4 regions of the Paenibacillus sophorae genome follow, and region 3 is predicted to be linked to each of the others. Evidence: riboswitches for the same ligand, from Rfam matches in the RefSeq annotation. Region 3 holds a riboswitch; each other region holds the start of a gene.
What was found. A riboswitch is a leader RNA that binds a small molecule or an ion and turns the genes downstream of it on or off. The one in region 3 is predicted to bind thiamine pyrophosphate.
Positions count from the first base shown of each region.

Region 1: it holds a riboswitch for thiamine pyrophosphate, as region 3 does, so the genes downstream of both, KP014_RS05075 (ABC transporter substrate-binding protein) here and KP014_RS12355 (thiamine phosphate synthase) in region 3, are expected to answer to the same signal.
Region 2: it holds a riboswitch for thiamine pyrophosphate, as region 3 does, so the genes downstream of both, thiC (phosphomethylpyrimidine synthase ThiC) here and KP014_RS12355 (thiamine phosphate synthase) in region 3, are expected to answer to the same signal.
Region 4: it holds a riboswitch for thiamine pyrophosphate, as region 3 does, so the genes downstream of both, KP014_RS16270 (ABC transporter ATP-binding protein) here and KP014_RS12355 (thiamine phosphate synthase) in region 3, are expected to answer to the same signal.

Region 1 covers NZ_CP076607.1:1,049,801-1,054,010, forward strand. The annotation lists gene KP014_RS05065 (ABC transporter permease) at 1-87, opposite strand, end outside; gene KP014_RS05070 (thiamine-binding protein) at 84-377, opposite strand; gene KP014_RS05075 (ABC transporter substrate-binding protein) at 461-1,528, opposite strand; TPP riboswitch at 1,728-1,840, opposite strand; gene KP014_RS05080 (EAL domain-containing protein) at 2,170-3,222, shown strand; gene KP014_RS05085 (response regulator transcription factor) at 3,297-3,971, shown strand; gene KP014_RS05090 (sensor histidine kinase) at 3,968-4,210, shown strand, end outside.
Region 2 covers NZ_CP076607.1:3,949,847-3,954,056, forward strand. The annotation lists gene KP014_RS18650 (hypothetical protein) at 1-140, shown strand, start outside; gene KP014_RS18655 (helix-turn-helix transcriptional regulator) at 285-1,244, opposite strand; gene KP014_RS18660 (Gfo/Idh/MocA family protein) at 1,364-2,302, shown strand; TPP riboswitch at 2,344-2,457, shown strand; gene thiC (phosphomethylpyrimidine synthase ThiC) at 2,542-4,210, shown strand, end outside.
Region 3 covers NZ_CP076607.1:2,630,449-2,634,658, forward strand. The annotation lists gene KP014_RS12345 (hypothetical protein) at 1-270, shown strand, start outside; gene KP014_RS12350 (SDR family oxidoreductase) at 482-1,354, shown strand; TPP riboswitch at 1,492-1,593, shown strand; gene KP014_RS12355 (thiamine phosphate synthase) at 1,707-2,357, shown strand; gene thiS (sulfur carrier protein ThiS) at 2,363-2,566, shown strand; gene KP014_RS12365 (ThiF family adenylyltransferase) at 2,572-3,600, shown strand; gene KP014_RS12370 (thiazole synthase) at 3,644-4,210, shown strand, end outside.
Region 4 covers NZ_CP076607.1:3,442,257-3,446,466, reverse strand. The annotation lists gene KP014_RS16280 (alpha/beta hydrolase) at 1-449, opposite strand, end outside; partial or broken gene KP014_RS16275 (pentapeptide repeat-containing protein) at 1,065-1,508, shown strand; TPP riboswitch at 1,596-1,699, shown strand; gene KP014_RS16270 (ABC transporter ATP-binding protein) at 1,813-2,574, shown strand; gene KP014_RS16265 (ABC transporter permease) at 2,555-3,328, shown strand; gene KP014_RS16260 (ABC transporter substrate-binding protein) at 3,328-4,210, shown strand, end outside.

The DNA of each region.
Region 1 (4,210 bases), 1.6 Mb from region 3:
GAACCAGGAAACCGACAGCTGCCACAGCGCCAAAAACAAGATGACCGCCACAAGGGGCGGCCAGATTTGTCTCCACCTGGAACTCACGGGCGATATTTCTCCGTCAGCTTGTCCATGCTGATTCCGCCCGGATTATGGGCGATCTTTACCTGCGAGATGACGCTGGGGCAGCCCGCTTCGATTAGCGCCTCCTGCATCTCCCGGACAATTTCCAGCAGGTCGGCGAGCTCGCCTTCCATCGTCGTCTCCAGCGCATTCACTTGATGCTTCACGCCGGAACGCTGAATCACTTCAATTGCTTTGTCCACGTATGGGATTACGTCTTCGCCTCCCGGCGTTTTCGGAATCACTTGAATGCTCAGCAGCGTACTTGCCATTCCTATCATCCTTTCATGCCGTTAATACTTTCATGCCATTAATTGTAAACTAAATGAACCAAAAGCTTAACTTTATTAAGTTCTTACTGCCCGTCCGGCAAAAATTCGTTGGTAAACGCCTTGTCGGCCTCCAGCGGTTTGTCCAGCAGCTTCAGCCCGTACATCCAGTCGGCGTAATTTTTCCATACAGCGGTCTTCTGCTCACCCCACCGGGCGGCGTCGTCCTTGTATTTCGGGCTGAGCCATTCCTGGCTGGCCTGAACGAGCTTCGCGTCAAGATCGGGAACCGCCTTGATCAGAATATCGGCAGCCTCCTTCGGATGGTCGATCGCATATTGATAACCCCTAGACGTTGCCTTCAAAAAGGCTTTGACCACCTCTGGATTCTCGGCGATCTCTTTCTCGCTTGTCGTCAGCACCGGCGTGTAGTAATCGAGCTGCGGCGCGTAATCCTTCAAATACAGCATATCCAGCGGCTCGCCGCGCAGCTTCGCTTCAATACCGGTCCAAGCGTAGAAGATCCAGGCAAAGTCAATGTCACGCTTAACAGCCGTAAAATAGTCCGCTTCGCCGATGGTGACCTGCTTGACCTTCTTCACGTCGCCGCCGACCGGGTCCATAATGGCCTTCATGGAAGCTTCTTCGACCGGCGATCCCCAGCCGCCGTAAGTTTTGCCTTCGAAATTCTTCGGCGACTTGATGCCCCGGTCGACCGGAGCCGCGAAGCCGGATGTGTTATGCTGGATAATCGCCGCGATGGACACGAGTGGGACGCCCTGAATACGTGCCAGCGTCAGACTGTCCTGTGCGCCGACGCCGAAGGCGGCTTCTCCCGAGGTGACCATCGTATCTGCGCCCGCCGATCCCGGCTGCACAATATCTACATCAAGGCCCTCCTCCGCGTAGTAGCCGAGCTCTTTGGCGACATACAGTCCGGTGTGATTCGTGTTCGGCGTCCAGTCGAGCGCGACCTTTACCGGCGTCGCCGCTTTGGGCGAGCTTTGGGCGGAAGCGGATGCCTCCGGCGAAGCGGAAGCAGGGGTTCCCTGAGCGCCGCCCGCGTTTCCTCCCGAATTATTGCCGCCGCATCCCGCCGCTGTCAGTATGAACAGGCAGGTTAGGCACAGTGATAACCATTTTTTGACTCCCATTATATAGTCTCTCCTTTGTCTTGCCGCCCCGGGCAGCGATGCCTGAAGCGGCGGGTATTCCCGCTTCCATAAAAGCTTACCTGCAAATCACGAAGCCGCTTGGGGGACCACGGGAATTTGCGCAAACCTGAAATGCCAAAAAAGCGCCCCTGAACATTCGGGACGCGGCGGAGTGCATGACGGCGGCGGTCTCTTTACGACCACGCGCTTAAGGCTTTCCTACGCTGGCATTATCCAGATCAGGTATAAGGGTCAGTATCTTGCGGGATACACTCTCAGCCGGCCATAATTCCAGCACCCCAAGGTTTATGAAGTTTCGGGTATTCCTTGCTGTTTACGCTGTAATTATAGACGCAAGGTTCTGAAGTTGTCCAGTACCATGGCCGATTCTGAAGCCGTCATTTAATAATACCGCCGCCCATGTGCCAGGGAACAGTGCATGGAAGACGCCATCAGTGCGAAGTATTGGAGAAAAGCACGGTATTTGCCGGGAAATAACCTGGGAAATTAAAAAATCGGGATATGGAAAAAAATTACGCGAAATATGGCGGTTATTTGGGGTGAATTTCCGTCTTTTCCAGAAAAACATGCTATAATGACCTCAGGTTGCTGCATTTTTGTGGGCCAAAAGGAGGGTGTTCATGAACTGTATTCATTGTTCCCCTATTGAACCAATTGAAGACAAGGGAATCCTAAAAATTCGGCGCGCATCTCCTTCACTTGCATCCGCTGTTCAAGCGTCCGGTTTTATACTTAAATCTTTTCGGGAAGAGGTATGCGAGATTTCTTACAGCACCCGGGAACAGCTGCTGAATGTGATGAAGCTGATCGAGTCCGCGAAGGAAGCGGCGCTTCTGACCATATCCATAATCGGAACAGGAGCCGCAAGTGAGTTGGAACGGTGGATGTCGCTCTCCCAGCTTCAGGTCCGCTTTAGCAATCATTCACTCATCGATATTATCGCCAATAAAGAATTTTGCAGCTATTTGCAGCCGATTGTCGATTCTTCCGAGAAGATTGTCGGCTTTGAGTTTTTGCTGCGGCCGCTGCAGCAAGGCACGCCGTTTCAGCCGCATATACTGTTTGAGGTGGCAAGAGAAAGCGGATTTCATTCCTTTTTGGACCGGGCCGCGCGCATCTCCGCCATCGAATCCAGCGCCAAGCTGCTGCCTCACGGAATTAAACGGTTCATCAATTTTCTGCCCTCTTCCATTTATGACCCCCAATACTGTCTGACCCATACATTTGAGGCGATCGAGCAGCAGGGCCTAAGGCCGGAGGATTTTGTGTTTGAGGTGGTGGAAACGGAAGAAATCGAAGATATTTCGCATCTCACCTATATATTTGCCGAGTGCCGAAGCCATGGCGCTTTTGTTGCGCTCGACGACGTCGGCGCGGGCTACTCCACGGTGGAGGTGATGTCCAGCCTAAAGCCGGATTATGTGAAGATTGACCGGGGGCTGATCAGCTTTTGCGATCAGGATGCCGGCAAGCAGCAAGCCGTTAAGGAGATTATGGAGAGAGCCGGAGAGTTTGGCGGAATAGTGCTGGCCGAAGGAATCGAGCGGCGGGAGGAATTTCAGTTCTGCCGGGAGCTCGGTATTCCTTTGGCGCAGGGCTACCTGTTCGGCAAGCCTGCGCAGGCGCCGCCAAGGCATTTTCTCATGCAGACGGAATTTGTTAATATGGAATAATAACGCCTTTGCGCGCCGGACAGATCTTTTCGAGTAAGTCCGGCCAGCACGAAGGGCAAGAAGGAGGTGCTGCCATGAGCGGCACTTTGCTGTATATCGAGGACGATCCGCAAATTGCCGGTCCCGTCGCCAGAGATCTGAAGGATCGCGGCTATGCCGTCCGTTGGCTGCAGAGTGGAGAACGGGCCGTGGAAGAGGCGGATGGCTGCCAGTTGGTTATTCTGGATGTCATGCTGCCGGGATTGGACGGATTCACGGTGGGCCAGCGATTAAAGAAGATTTTTCCTGACATTCCCATTCTGATGCTCTCAGCGAGAACGTCCATCGACGACAAGCTTCAGGGTCTGGGGTTCGCCGATGATTATTTGACCAAACCGTTTCATCCGGATGAGCTTGCCGCGAGAATCGGGGTTTTGCTGCGGCGTGCGGGCAGCATTTCATCTTCGCCGCTTTCACTGGGGCATCTAACCGTCTATGAAGAGGAGAACCGGATTGTTCTGGCGGAGAGCGGGGAAGAAATACCGCTGACGGGCAAGCAGTTTCAGATTTTCTTTTACCTCTTGCGCCACCTCGGCCAGATTATGACCAAAGAACAAATTTATGAAGCGGTCTGGGGGGAGCCCTATATGGAAGGGGACAAGACCCTGATGGTACATATCCGTTATTTGCGCGAAAAGCTGGAGAAAGACCCTGCAATGCCGGAAATTATTGAGACGGTCCGGGGCATCGGATACAGGGTCAAGGCATGATAAGAAGGAACAGAACCCGAGGACGTCTTCCTGGATTCCGCCAATCGCTGTTGTCGCGGTACATGCTGATTATCGCGGCAGCCGTGATGTTCTTGCCCGTTATCCTTACTCTTAATATCATCTTAGTTTCCCTTTCCAGCCACTGGTTTGAGATACGGCGAGACGACAGAACGAAGGCCGAGCTGGAGCTCTACTCCAGCACTGCCAACTTGGAGAATAGATGGCATGAAGCGGCTCGT
Region 2 (4,210 bases), 1.3 Mb from region 3:
TCTGGCGCATGCCTTCCCGCGGGAGGGGAACTTGCCCCCTGTGCGGCAGCACACGGATCAAACTATTATATACGGCCAAAGGACTTCAAGGCGAAAAGCTGACGGTATGCAAAAAATGTCAGGGCAAACAGGCGAGGTAACATTCACACAGAGCCGTATCGGCATAAAGTTTTCTAGTCTCGTTGTGCAACAGCCTCACAATGCGGTTGACTCACGGGTTATCCAATTTTTATTAGAGACGGGTAACCCGTGTCCTCCTTGTCCCGAAAGCTGTATCCCCCTATTCAATCCCCATAAAAAGTACGAAGCTCATCCAGCTTATCTTTGATAAAAGCTCTAAGCTCTTCAGGCGCAACGACCTCGCCGCAGCCGATCAGTTCCAGAATATCGCGGCAGGCCGCTTCATAACCATACATATTCACCGTCAGAAGGGCCGTATTCTGTTCCCAAGCGGTATGCAGAATCTCCAGCTTGTTCCGCAAATTCACGCTCGGCTCTTTCACCCTGAGAATTACCGGATAAACCTCCCTCTCTTGCCGCGACCGCTTAAATGACTGATTGCTGCCTTTCCAATAATGTTCCAATGAGAAGTCCGCCGGAATTTCGAACCCTCCCTCTAACTGTTCAGCAGCTGATATTCGCTCGCATTTAAACGTCCGGACTTCCTCCACCATTTCACTGTATGCAGCCAGATACCATTCACCCTGCTTCACCACCAGCCCATAAGGCCGAACATCTCGAATAGACAACTCTCCTCCCGGCTTGCGGTAATGGATCGTCAGCTTATGCGATTTCCAAAGCGCGGCACGAACCGTTTCCAGGCAGGGAGCATCAGGGCGCTCGCGCCACCAGGGCGTATCGTCAAAATAAAACCGGGACTTAGCCTTATGCAAATCCGGTTTGTATTCATCCGGCAGCGTTTTTTCCAGCTTCAGCAGCGCGCTCCGGAGCTTATGTCCTGATTCGGTTCCCGCGCCGGAATAAATGCCAAGTCCCGTCAGATACAGGTGAACGACGTCGTCATTATGTAAACTTTTTAGATCAACGGTATACCCTTCCATCAGCGAAAGACCGCCGGACGGCCCCGGAGCGCTGACAATCGGTACACCGGATTCAGCCAGCGTATCCACATCGCGGTAAATTGAACGGACGGAGGTTTCCAGCGCTTCCGCCAGCTCTTTTGCTTTCAGCTTCCCTCTTGATTCCAGCAGCAATAATATCGCAACCAGCCGATGCAGCCTCATAACACCCCTCCTTTTATCAGCGGACAGAAAATTTCACAGACAGCCTCAAATCATTGCCATTCTGCTGTCAACAATACAAGTATATCATAGGTCCATAACCTTTGAAGGAGTTGGAACTTATGAATGTAGCTGTGCTCGGAACAGGATTTGGAACATATCATGCCAAGCTGCTGAAGTCAGTGGATCTGTGTGGACGATTGATCGTGTTCGGCAGGAACGATGCTAAGCTGGCGCAACTGGAGAAGGAGCTAAATGTAGAGATTGCCCGGGATATTGGCGGTATTTTGCGCGATCCGGATATTGATGTCATCGACCTGTGCCTGCCGACCTCTCTTCACTGCGAGGTTGCGGTCAAGGCGCTTGAGCATGGAAAGCATGTGTTCTGCGAAACGCCCGTATGCTGCTCGGTGGAAGAGGCTGCGGCCATGCTGGATGCGGAAAGAAGCTCCGGCAAAAGAGTCCTCGTTAACCGGTTTATCCATTTTGACCCGGCTTACGCCTTTTTGCGCGAATCCTGCCTGAAGGGTACATACGGCAAGCTGCTGTCTCTCACTTTAAAAAGGGAAACGCCGCCGCTCTGGGGGGACCTCGGATTGGACACCATCCCTGTGAATCTCATGATCCATGAGTTGGATATTATTGGCGGGATCATGGATTCTCCGGAGCTTATCTCCGCCTGGGGAACGGAATATAGGGATGCGCGCCAGTCGCTGGTCCGGGCCGTATTCGGGCGGGACGGCGCGATTGCGGAAATCGTCTCTTCCTCGGGAATGCCTGACGGATATCCCTTTACTGTCGGCTATGAAGCGTATTTTGAATCAGGCAAGCTGGTTTTTCTGGAAAAGGATTCTGGTAATCAGTCTGATGCTGCTTTAACGGAATATACCGCCTCCGGCGCACGGCGTCTCGTTTTGAAAGAGATTAATCCGTATGCCGCCACCTTGGAACATGCGCTGCAAAGCTTACATCACGGGACAAATTCACTCCTTTCCTTGGAGAACGCGGCCGAGTCTCTGGCTAACGCGCTGGGAATCCGGCGGCAAATAAAGCAAAAGTAGCTTGTGCTTTTCCAGCGATTAGGATATTCTGTAATAGACAACTTCATAGACACGGGAGCTCGGAAACAGCCGGGCTGAGAGGATGGCCCTATGCCATCGACCGTAATACCTGATCTGGGTAATGCCAGCGGAGGAATCGTCACAGGCTTTGTATGTTCAAAGACCGCTTCTTCGGGTGCGGTCTTTTTTGCGTACCTGGCCTCCTCCGGCGCTTCACACCATTAAGAGGAGGAATTGAAATGACAAGTCAAAGTCAAAAAGTGTACGTTAAAGGTTCGCGGGAGGATATTCGGGTGCCGATGCGCGAGATTGCGCTGAGCGATACTGCCGGGGTTGATGGCGTATCGGAAAATGCTCCCGTGCGGGTATACGATGCAAGCGGCCCCTACACCGACTGCCAAGTCGTTACCGACATCCGGGAAGGGCTGTCCCCGTTCCGCCGGAACTGGATATTGGAACGCGGAGATGCGGAGGAATACGAGGGCCGGAATGTAAAGCCAGAGGATAACGGACTGCGGAATACGGAGCAGGACCCTAACGCAGAAGTTTTTCCGGGATTAAGACGGAAGCCGCTGCGCGCGAAGAGCGGCGCCAACGTGACACAGATGCATTATGCCCGCAAAGGGATCATCACGCCGGAAATGGAGTTCATTGCAATTCGCGAAAATGTCGATCCGGCGTTTGTCCGGGACGAAGTCGCCAGCGGCAGAGCTATTATTCCTTGCAACGTCAATCACCCGGAAAGCGAGCCGATGATCATCGGGCGGAACTTTCTAGTAAAGATCAACGCTAATATCGGAAATTCCGCGGTCTCCTCCTCTATTGACGAAGAAGTAGAGAAGATGCACTGGGCCACCCGCTGGGGCTCGGATACTATTATGGATCTTTCCACAGGCCGCCATATTCATACGACCCGGGAATGGATTATCCGCAACTCTCCGGTTCCTGTCGGCACGGTGCCGCTCTATCAGGCGCTGGAAAAAGTCGGCGGTCAGGCGCATGAGCTGAGCTGGGAAATTTTTCGCGATACGCTGATTGAGCAGGCGGAACAGGGTGTCGACTATTTCACAATTCATGCGGGTGTGCTGCTCCGTTATGTTCCATTGACGGCAAAAAGAGTTACGGGTATCGTTTCCCGAGGCGGCTCGATCATGGCGGCCTGGTGCCTCGCCCATCATCAGGAGAACTTCCTGTATACCCATTTTGAGGATATCTGTAAAATCATGAAGGCTTACGACATCGCATTCTCTCTTGGAGACGGCCTGCGGCCGGGCTCCATCGCCGATGCCAATGACGAAGCGCAGTTCGCCGAACTGGACACCCTGGGTGAGCTGACCGAGATTGCCTGGAAGCATGATGTGCAGGTTATGATTGAAGGACCGGGCCATGTTCCGATGCACAAAATTAAGGAAAATGTCGACCGCCAAATGGAAGTGTGCAAGGAGGCTCCTTTTTACACACTGGGGCCGCTTACGACGGATATCGCTCCAGGCTACGACCATATTACTTCAGCCATCGGCGCAGCGATGATCGGCTGGTTCGGCACCGCCATGCTCTGCTACGTGACGCCCAAAGAGCATTTGGGACTTCCGAACAAGGACGATGTCCGTGAAGGCGTCATCGCCTATAAGATCGCGGCGCACGCGGCCGATCTGGCCAAAGGACATCCCGGAGCCCAGGAGCGGGACGACGCGCTGTCCAAAGCCCGGTTCGAATTCCGCTGGAAGGACCAATTCCAGCTGTCGCTCGATCCTGAGCGGGCGATCGAATATCACGACGAGACCTTGCCTGCGGAGGGCGCCAAGACGGCGCATTTCTGCTCCATGTGCGGACCGAAATTTTGCAGCATGAGAATCACGCAGGACATCCGGGAGTATGCCAAGCAACATAATCTGGAGGACAGCGAGG
Region 3 (4,210 bases):
TATGGCTTGGTCATTCAACTGCTTACGGGCGGTTACATGATGACCAAAGGCGAGTATTCGGTCCCGTGGATGATTATTGTCACACTGCTGCTGCTCGCCATGTTCGCCTTGGGCGGCGTTATAAGCAAGCCGCTGCGGCTTGCGGCCGCAGGCATGAAGCAGAGCCGCGACGTCTCCAGCGAAACCGGCAAAATCCGCACGTTGAGCGCGTTGCTGGCGGTATGCTTGCTGGTTATGGTTTTCTTTATGGTTTTTAATGAGATTATTTGAATAGCAGCATAGCCCGGCCAATTTCGCCCGTCTCCGAAAGGAGGCGTGTGTTTTGCTATTGTGAGAACTTCGGTTTGTCTGGACTCCGCTTGTGTTTGATCTTCATGCGATTGGTTAAATTAATTACCGTAAAGGGAACGAATAATTGTACATCCCCAAGACATCCTAAGGAAAGTCTAAATTTAACAACTTTTCGAAAGGAGAATGAAGTATGTCTACGAGCAATCAACAAAGCCAGAAGACATTGCCGCCGCAGCATCAGGATCGCAGGCCCGGTCTGGAATCGGAGATGACGCCCCGGCCTAAATACGAACCGGCGGCATACAAAGCAGCGGGCAAGCTGCTCGGTAAAGCGGCCCTGATCACAGGCGGAGACAGCGGCATCGGCCGCGCGGTAGCCGTGGCTTTTGCCAAGGAGGGAGCAGATATAGTCATTTCTTATCTGAACGAGCACTCCGACGCGGAGGAGACGAAGCGCCAGGTCGAACAGGAAGGACGCAAATGTGTTCTCGTCTCCGGCGATATCGGTGTCGAAGTATTCTGCCAGGATCTTATCAACAAAACAGTGAACGGTCTGGGCAAGCTTGATATTCTTATTAACAATGCAGCGGAGCAGCATCCGCAAGAAAAGATCGAGGATATCAGCTCCGAGCAGTTGGAGCGGACGTTCCGCACCAATATTTTCTCGATGTTCTATTTGACAAAAGCAGCTATGCCCCACTTGAAAGAAGGCTCGACCATCGTCAATACGACGTCGATTACAGCTTACAGAGGAAATCCTCAACTGCTGGACTACTCGTCCACCAAAGGCGCGATCCTCAGCTTTACGCGTTCGCTCGCGATGAATTTAGTGGATAAAGGCATCCGCGTCAACGCGGTTGCGCCGGGTCCGATCTGGACGCCGCTCATTCCGTCCACCTTCGATGAGAAGAAGGTCAGCGAGTTCGGCGGAACACAGCCAATGAAACGACCGGGACAGCCTGAAGAACTGGCTCCGGCTTTTGTCTACCTGGCTTCCGATGATTCATCGTATGTAACCGGCCAGGTTATTCATGTGAATGGCGGCGAAATCGTTAACGGTTGACGACTCTCAACGTATTAAGCGGATTTCCGCTGAATATGCAAGCCCCGATCCAAGTCAAGCGGATTGGGGCTTTTTCATGAAAAGGTGGTATGAAAAGGAAATTTATGATACGCTGTGAAAGATCAATAGTTGCATAGCGTGAACACTAGGGGTGCCGCAAGGCTGAGACGAACGCAAGGTTCGGACCCTTTGAACCTGATCTGGTTTATACCAGCGTAGGGAAGTGGAGAGTGAATATCTGCATCCGGGCCTGTCAAGGCTCGATCCCATTTGCAGTTTCCGGCCGCCTTCCTTCGGGAGGGCGGTTTTTTGTGCTGCTTATGACAAATAAACACAGGAGGCGAATAGGGCTATGTGTCCGCCAAAGTCAAAGGATCCCGAAATTCATCTCATATCCGGCAGCGGGGCGATAATGGACAGCTTTATTCTTATCGCTGCGGCCGTAGGGCCCTTTGTAGACTATATTCATTTACGGGAAAAATCGCGTACAGCAGAAGAATTGTTCAAAGCGGTGGAGAAGATGCGCAGCCTTGGGATACCGCTTGAACAAATCGTTGTGAACGACAGGCTGGACGTCGCACTGGCTTCCGGCGCCGGAGGCGTTCAGCTTGCGGGGCACAGCCTCCCAACCGCCGCGGCCCGCCCGCTGTCTCAGAGCCTGCGCATCGGGCGCTCCGTCCATTCCCCGGATGAAGCAGCCGCTGCCGCAAACGAAGGGGCGGATTACTGCCTGTACGGGCATGTATACGCCTCGGCCAGCAAGCCGGGTCTTCCAGGGCGGGGGCTGGATCGGCTTGCGGAAACCGTGCGCGCCTGCCGGGTTCCGGTCATTGCGATTGGCGGCATTGAACCGGGCAATGCAGGACAGGTGATTTCACGCGGCGCGGCGGGCATTGCCGTACTCTCGGGTATCTGCGGCGCGTCTGATCCTGTGGCGGCTGCAAAGTCTTACCGGGCTGCAGTCAGGACAGCTGTTCAGGCAGCCCGCAATGAAAGGAGGTGAGGGCAATGAAGCTCTATATCAACGGGAACGAGATCGAGCTGGACGAAGCTTGCGCTACGCTTGCGGATCTGCTGAGCCGACCCGAATGGAAAGAAAGGCGGATGGTCGTTGAACTGAACGGCATGATTGTGGGTAGGGATAATTACGGAACAATCCCCCTTGCCGACGGGGACCGCATCGAGCTTGTGCATTTTGTGGGAGGAGGCTGAGGCCGGTGAATTTCGCCGGAGAGGACAGATACAGCAGGCAGGAGCGGTTTTACGGAATCGGAGCCGAAGGTCAGAAGAAGCTGGCGCAGGCGAAGGTTCTGATTATTGGCGCAGGGGCGCTTGGCTCCGCATGCGCGGAGACGATGGTGCGCTCGGGTGTGGGCAAGGTGACCCTCGTCGACCGGGATTATGTGGAGTGGAGCAACCTGCAGCGTCAAAATTTGTTCAGCGAGCAGGATGCGGCTGAGCGGATTCCCAAAGCGGTAGCTGCCGCCCGCAGGCTTCGCAGCGTTAACTCCTCTGTGGAAGTTGAAGGAATCGTTGCGGATATTACAGCGGAGGAAATCAGCCTCTATACACGCGGCATAGACCTTATTCTTGATGCGGCGGACAATTTCGAGGTGCGGATGATCGTAAACGATATTGCCGCGCGGGACGGAATTCCCTGGATCTATGGCGCCTGCACCGGCAGCTACGGCATTTCAATGACGATTGTTCCAGGCCAGAGCGCCTGCCTTCACTGTCTGCTGGACAGTGTTCCAGCCGGAGGGGATACCTGCGACACGGCCGGCATAATCGGTCCCGCCGTGCAGATGACGGCTGCCTACCAGACGGCCGAAGCGCTGAAGTGGCTCTCAGGGAACGTTAGCGCGCTGCGCGGGACACTGGTCTCTTTCGATCTGTGGACGAATCGTTACTCGTCGGTGGATACGTCCAAGCTGAAGCGCGCCGACTGCCCGTCCTGCGGCGCTAAACGCACTTATCCTTATTTATCGCCGGGCAGCCATTCCAGAACGGCCGTACTCTGCGGGCGGGATACGGTGCAGATTCGCCCGCCAAGGCCGACGAGGCTTGATCTGGAGGAGTGGGAGCGGCGGCTGTCCGCCTATGGCCGGGCAGAGCGGAATCCCTTTATGCTGTCTTTGACACTGGACCAGCACCGTATGGCGATCTTTCCCGATGGACGGGTGCTCGTTCACGGAACGGGCGATCCAGCCGAAGCCCGGTCGCTGTATCACCGTTATTTTGGCTAGCCTATCAAGCATTCTATTAACCGAATAGGGGAGGATTATTATTATGCAGGATGCATTACATATCGGGGGCAAAGCCCTGTCCAGCCGTCTGTTCATCGGAACCGGCAAATACAGCCGCAACACGCTGATTCCGGAGGTAATCGCCCGTTCAGGCTCCGAAGTAATCACAGTGGCGCTTCGTAGAGTCGATCCCTCTTCGCGGGAGGAGAACATTCTAAGCCATATTCCGCAGCAGATGACCCTTCTGCCCAATACTTCCGGCGCACGCACCGCAGAAGAAGCCGTGCGTATCGCCCGCTTGGCCAGAGCGGCAGGGATGGGGAACTGGGTGAAGATCGAAGTCATTAACGACCAGAGATATTTGCTGCCGGATAATCTGGAGACGATCCGTGCTACGGAAATTCTGGCTGCCGAAGGCTTCATCGTCCTTCCCTACATGAGCCCGGATCTGTCTGCGGCTTTCCGGCTGAGAGACGCGGGAGCAGCGGCGGTGATGCCGCTGGGGGCGCCTATCGGAAGCAACCGCGGCTTGCGGACGAAGGAGCTGATCTCCATCCTGATTGAAGAGGCCGGCCTGCCGGTCATTGTGGATGCCGGAATCGGCCGTCCG
Region 4 (4,210 bases), 810 kb from region 3:
TCAAGCCCGTGTTCTTTGCCGTGCTCTGCGATCCACTGCAGCACAGCATAGATTTCTTCAATAGCCGTAGGATACTTCACTTCAGGGGACAGACTGTAATTCGGGAATACAAGTGCAGCTCCACTCTTCACAGCCAATTCACGGATCAACCGATCATGGGTGTGTGCGTTGCCGAACACCCAACCTGCACCATGTATGTACAGAATGACAGCCAGGTTCTTCTCAGCAACGTGTTTCGGACGTAGAATCCGAATGGATACGTGGCCGCTTGGACCACCTGTAATACTGATATCTTCAATGTCCACGTCTGGCTTTTGAACCTCGCCCGCCTGGGCTTCATCGACCGCAATCCGCCCCTGTTCAGGTCCTAAATCAAATAAAAATGGCGGATTGGCTGTTGCCTTAACAAAATTTTGTGCTTCCGGTTCAAGAACAGGTTTTTTCTCCATGTTTTTTCATTCTCCCTCTATCATTTTATTTTGGCTAACTAGCTTCTTGATGAATGTTCCAAGCCAATCCGGCTGAGAAAGCCCCGTTAGAAACTGAAAATCAATGGCACCAAGTCCCATTCCGGCGGCGATCATTTTGGCGAACCCACTGGAGACAAGAGGAAAAGTATAGTGTACCGAATGAAGCTGAGAATATCGTTGCGGAAAGATAATCAAGTGCCAACATTAACTCGGAAACAGCGAGCAGGATTAACGCTAATCCCTTGTATCTGTTATTGTTCATGTTTAAACTTCCTTTCTTTTTTTGAATCAGACCATCAGAAACGTACAAGTACGGAGTTGTTACAGGAAGGTAATTTCCCACTTTTATAGATCAATCAATCTAAAATGACTAAAATATTGGTAGCTTGTTTATCGCTTCAACTACAGATGCACTAAAGAAAAGACAGCGCTCAGGATCAGACCATGTATGACCGGCTGATGTCAGCCGATCCTGCGAAAGCGGCAAAGATTGATGATAATGCGGCTTTGCAGCTTTAACTTGAAGACCGGATAAACGAGAAATGCCATTTAAAGAGCACCCACAAGACAGTAGAGCGTTCATTTTGGTCATAGCGGAATGTTCTTGAAAAAACGGAAGAGCTCACCCGTCTGAATCCGCGCTCGATTCTGGAGCTTAACGTCCCCGCCCATCGGGCGATTGTCAATGACCTGCTTCTGCAAGCAAGCGAACGGGTACGGGCCAAAGCTGCGCCAATGCCTAATAAAAATCAAAAATTACAGAACAAAATCCGTAGGGGAAGCAACTTTATAGGCGCAAATCTAAGAGGAGCCGGCCTTAGAGGCGCTAACTTGAGAGGCGCTTTGCTCATTGCATCCGACCTGAGAGATTCCGACATGAGAATGACTGATCTGATCGGCGCCGACTTTAGAGATGCCGACTTAAGCGGCGCTGACCTCACAGGAAGCGTTTTTCTCACGCAGGCGCAAGTTAATTCAGCTAAAGGCGATATGGCTACCAAGCTGCTGCCTTCCGTAAGCATTCCCGATCATTGGTGACTTCGAATCCGTTAGACCCAAATGGTACATTGAGGGAACGGCCCGGAATATGGTATAGTTGATAAGTTCATAACCGAATAAAGACCGCAATTTCACTAGGGGAGTCGTCCGACTGAGACGAAGCCGCGAGCTTCGGACCCTTGGAACCTGATCTGGATTATACCAGCGGAGGGAAGTGGAACCTGAAGCTTACCTATCTACGCCCCGTACGGCCAGCGCTTGTACGGCGGATAATTGGGGGCCCGTCCATTTCCTTCCGGATTTGGACGGGCCTTTATTCATTTATAAGGAGGGTTGACCGACTATCGAAGAGCTTTTATCTCTCCGCCGCCTTTCTTTTTCGTTTCCGCAGCAGAAGCTCGTATTCTCGGATCTTTCGTTAACGGTCCGCCAGGGTGAATTCGTCAGCATTATTGGCGCCAGCGGCTGTGGCAAAAGCACGCTGTTCAAAGCGATAGCCGGACTGCTTGCCGAGGCGCAGGGAGAAATCGCGCTGCAAGGCAGCGCCCGCGGTGAGAACCGGCTCGGCCAAATCGCCTACATGCCTCAGCAGGACCTGCTGCTGCCCTGGCGGACGGTGCTGGACAACTGTCTGCTGCCGCTAGAGATCAAAGGCCGGGCCGGTAAGGGCGGAGCAGCTACGGTATGGGAAATGCTGGAGCGTTTCGGACTCGCCGGTTATGAGCTTGCCTATCCGCATGAGCTATCCGGCGGGATGCGCCAGCGGGCCGCTTTTCTCCGTACACTGATGACCGGCGGAGAGCTGATGCTGCTTGATGAGCCATTCGGCGCGCTTGACGCCATGACGAAGCGGGACATGCACCGCTGGCTGCTGGAGCTGTGGGGAGAGCTGGGGCGGACCGTTATGTTCATCACGCATGATCTGGAGGAAGCTATTCTGCTCAGTGACCGCATCTTTCTGATGCCGTCCGGCAGCGTCGGCCCCCTTCAAGAGCTGAACGTGGGACTGCCAAGACCCCGGCGGCTGGAAATGAATTACGAGCTTGGCTTTGTCTCTTTGCGGGCCGAGCTGGAGCGGAGGCTGTATGAAACGCGCACCGTTTAAGGAAGGATCTCGCCGCTACGGAGCCTTCCTTCTCCTGCTGCTGTTGATTCTCGCCGTGTGGGAAGCTTCCGTACGCTCAGGATATGTTCCGTCCTTTATCCTCCCTGCACCCTCCGTGGTCTGGACCGCATTGGTACAGAACGCCGGACTGCTGCTGGGCACGCATCTGCCAGCCACGCTTGAAGAAGTGGCTGTCGGCTGTCTGATGTCGCTGGTTGGCGGCATTCTGCTCGGGATCGGCATGCACCTTTCCCGGACATTAGAAAAAGCGCTCTATCCCTTTATCATCATCAGCCAGACGATTCCGCTGATTGCGCTCTCCCCCATTTTTATTATGTGGTTCGGTTATTCGCTGTGGAGCAAGGTCGCCGTCGTCTTTCTGACCGCATTCTTTCCAGTCGTCGTCGGCGTATACGACGGGCTCGCCAAAAGCGGCGGCGCCTATAAGGAGCTGCTGCTGACTATGGGCGCGAACCGCAGGCAGCTGCTGGTCAAGGTCGGCATTCCGCTTGCGCTCCCCTCCTTTTTCTCGGGGCTGAAGCTGTCGGTGGTGTACTGCGTGATCGGTGCAACCATCGGAGAATGGCTGGGAGGAACGCGCGGACTTGGTTACTACAGCCGCCGCATGGCGGGAAGCCTGCACAGCGCCGAGATGTTCGCAGCGATTGCTCTCCTGTCGGGTCTCGGTGTAGTACTTTTCCTGGCCGTACGGCTGCTGGAGCATCAGATTCTTAAGAAAAGAGGTTCTAATTGATGAAATCTTTTACCCGTATTAAAAATTTATTGCTTCTGCCTGCTATCTCGCTTCTTCTGTTAACGGCCGCTTGCGGCGGCTCCGCGCCATCCGGCGATTCCGCGGCCTCCGCTTCTCCTTCGCCTGCCGCTTCTCAAACCGAAAGTCCGGCGGAGCCTGCGCACAAGCTGACGCTTATGCTCGACTGGTACCCGAACGCCGTGCATTCTTTTTTGTACACCGCTCAGGAAAAGGGCTTCTTCGCCAAACGGGGAATTAATGTGGAGATCCAGATGCCGGCGGACACGAATGACGCGCTGAAGCTCGTCGCGGCAGGCAAGGTCGATCTGGCGCTGAGCTACCAGCCGCAGGTGCTGATGGCCCGGGGGGAGAAGATTCCCGTGAAAGCACTGGCCTCCATTGTCCGTCATCCGCTGACTCACCTGATGGTCCCTGCGGACAGTTCCGTACATACGCCGAAGGATTTGGCTGGCAAAGCGGTGGGGTATTCTTCCATTCCACTGTATGAAGCGATGGTTAAGACGATGGTCAAAGCCGATGGCGGAGATCCGGAGAAGGTGAACTTTGTGGATGTGGGCTATGACTTAATTCCGGCCATTTCCACCGGGCAGACTGACGCCATAATGGGCGGTTTCATCAACCATGAACAGCTCATTTTGCAAAAAGAAGGCCATCCCGTCACCTCCATTGACCCTGCAAAATATGGCGTGCCGGATTATTCCGAGCTTGTGCTGGTTGCAAGCGATGAGGGAATTAATCAGCATAAAGATGATTTCATCAAGTTTCTGACAGCGATGCGGGAAGGCCAAGCATACGTGAATGAGCATCCCGATGAGGCGCTGTCCATCCTGCTTGCGCATGAAGACGGGACCGCTCCGCTCG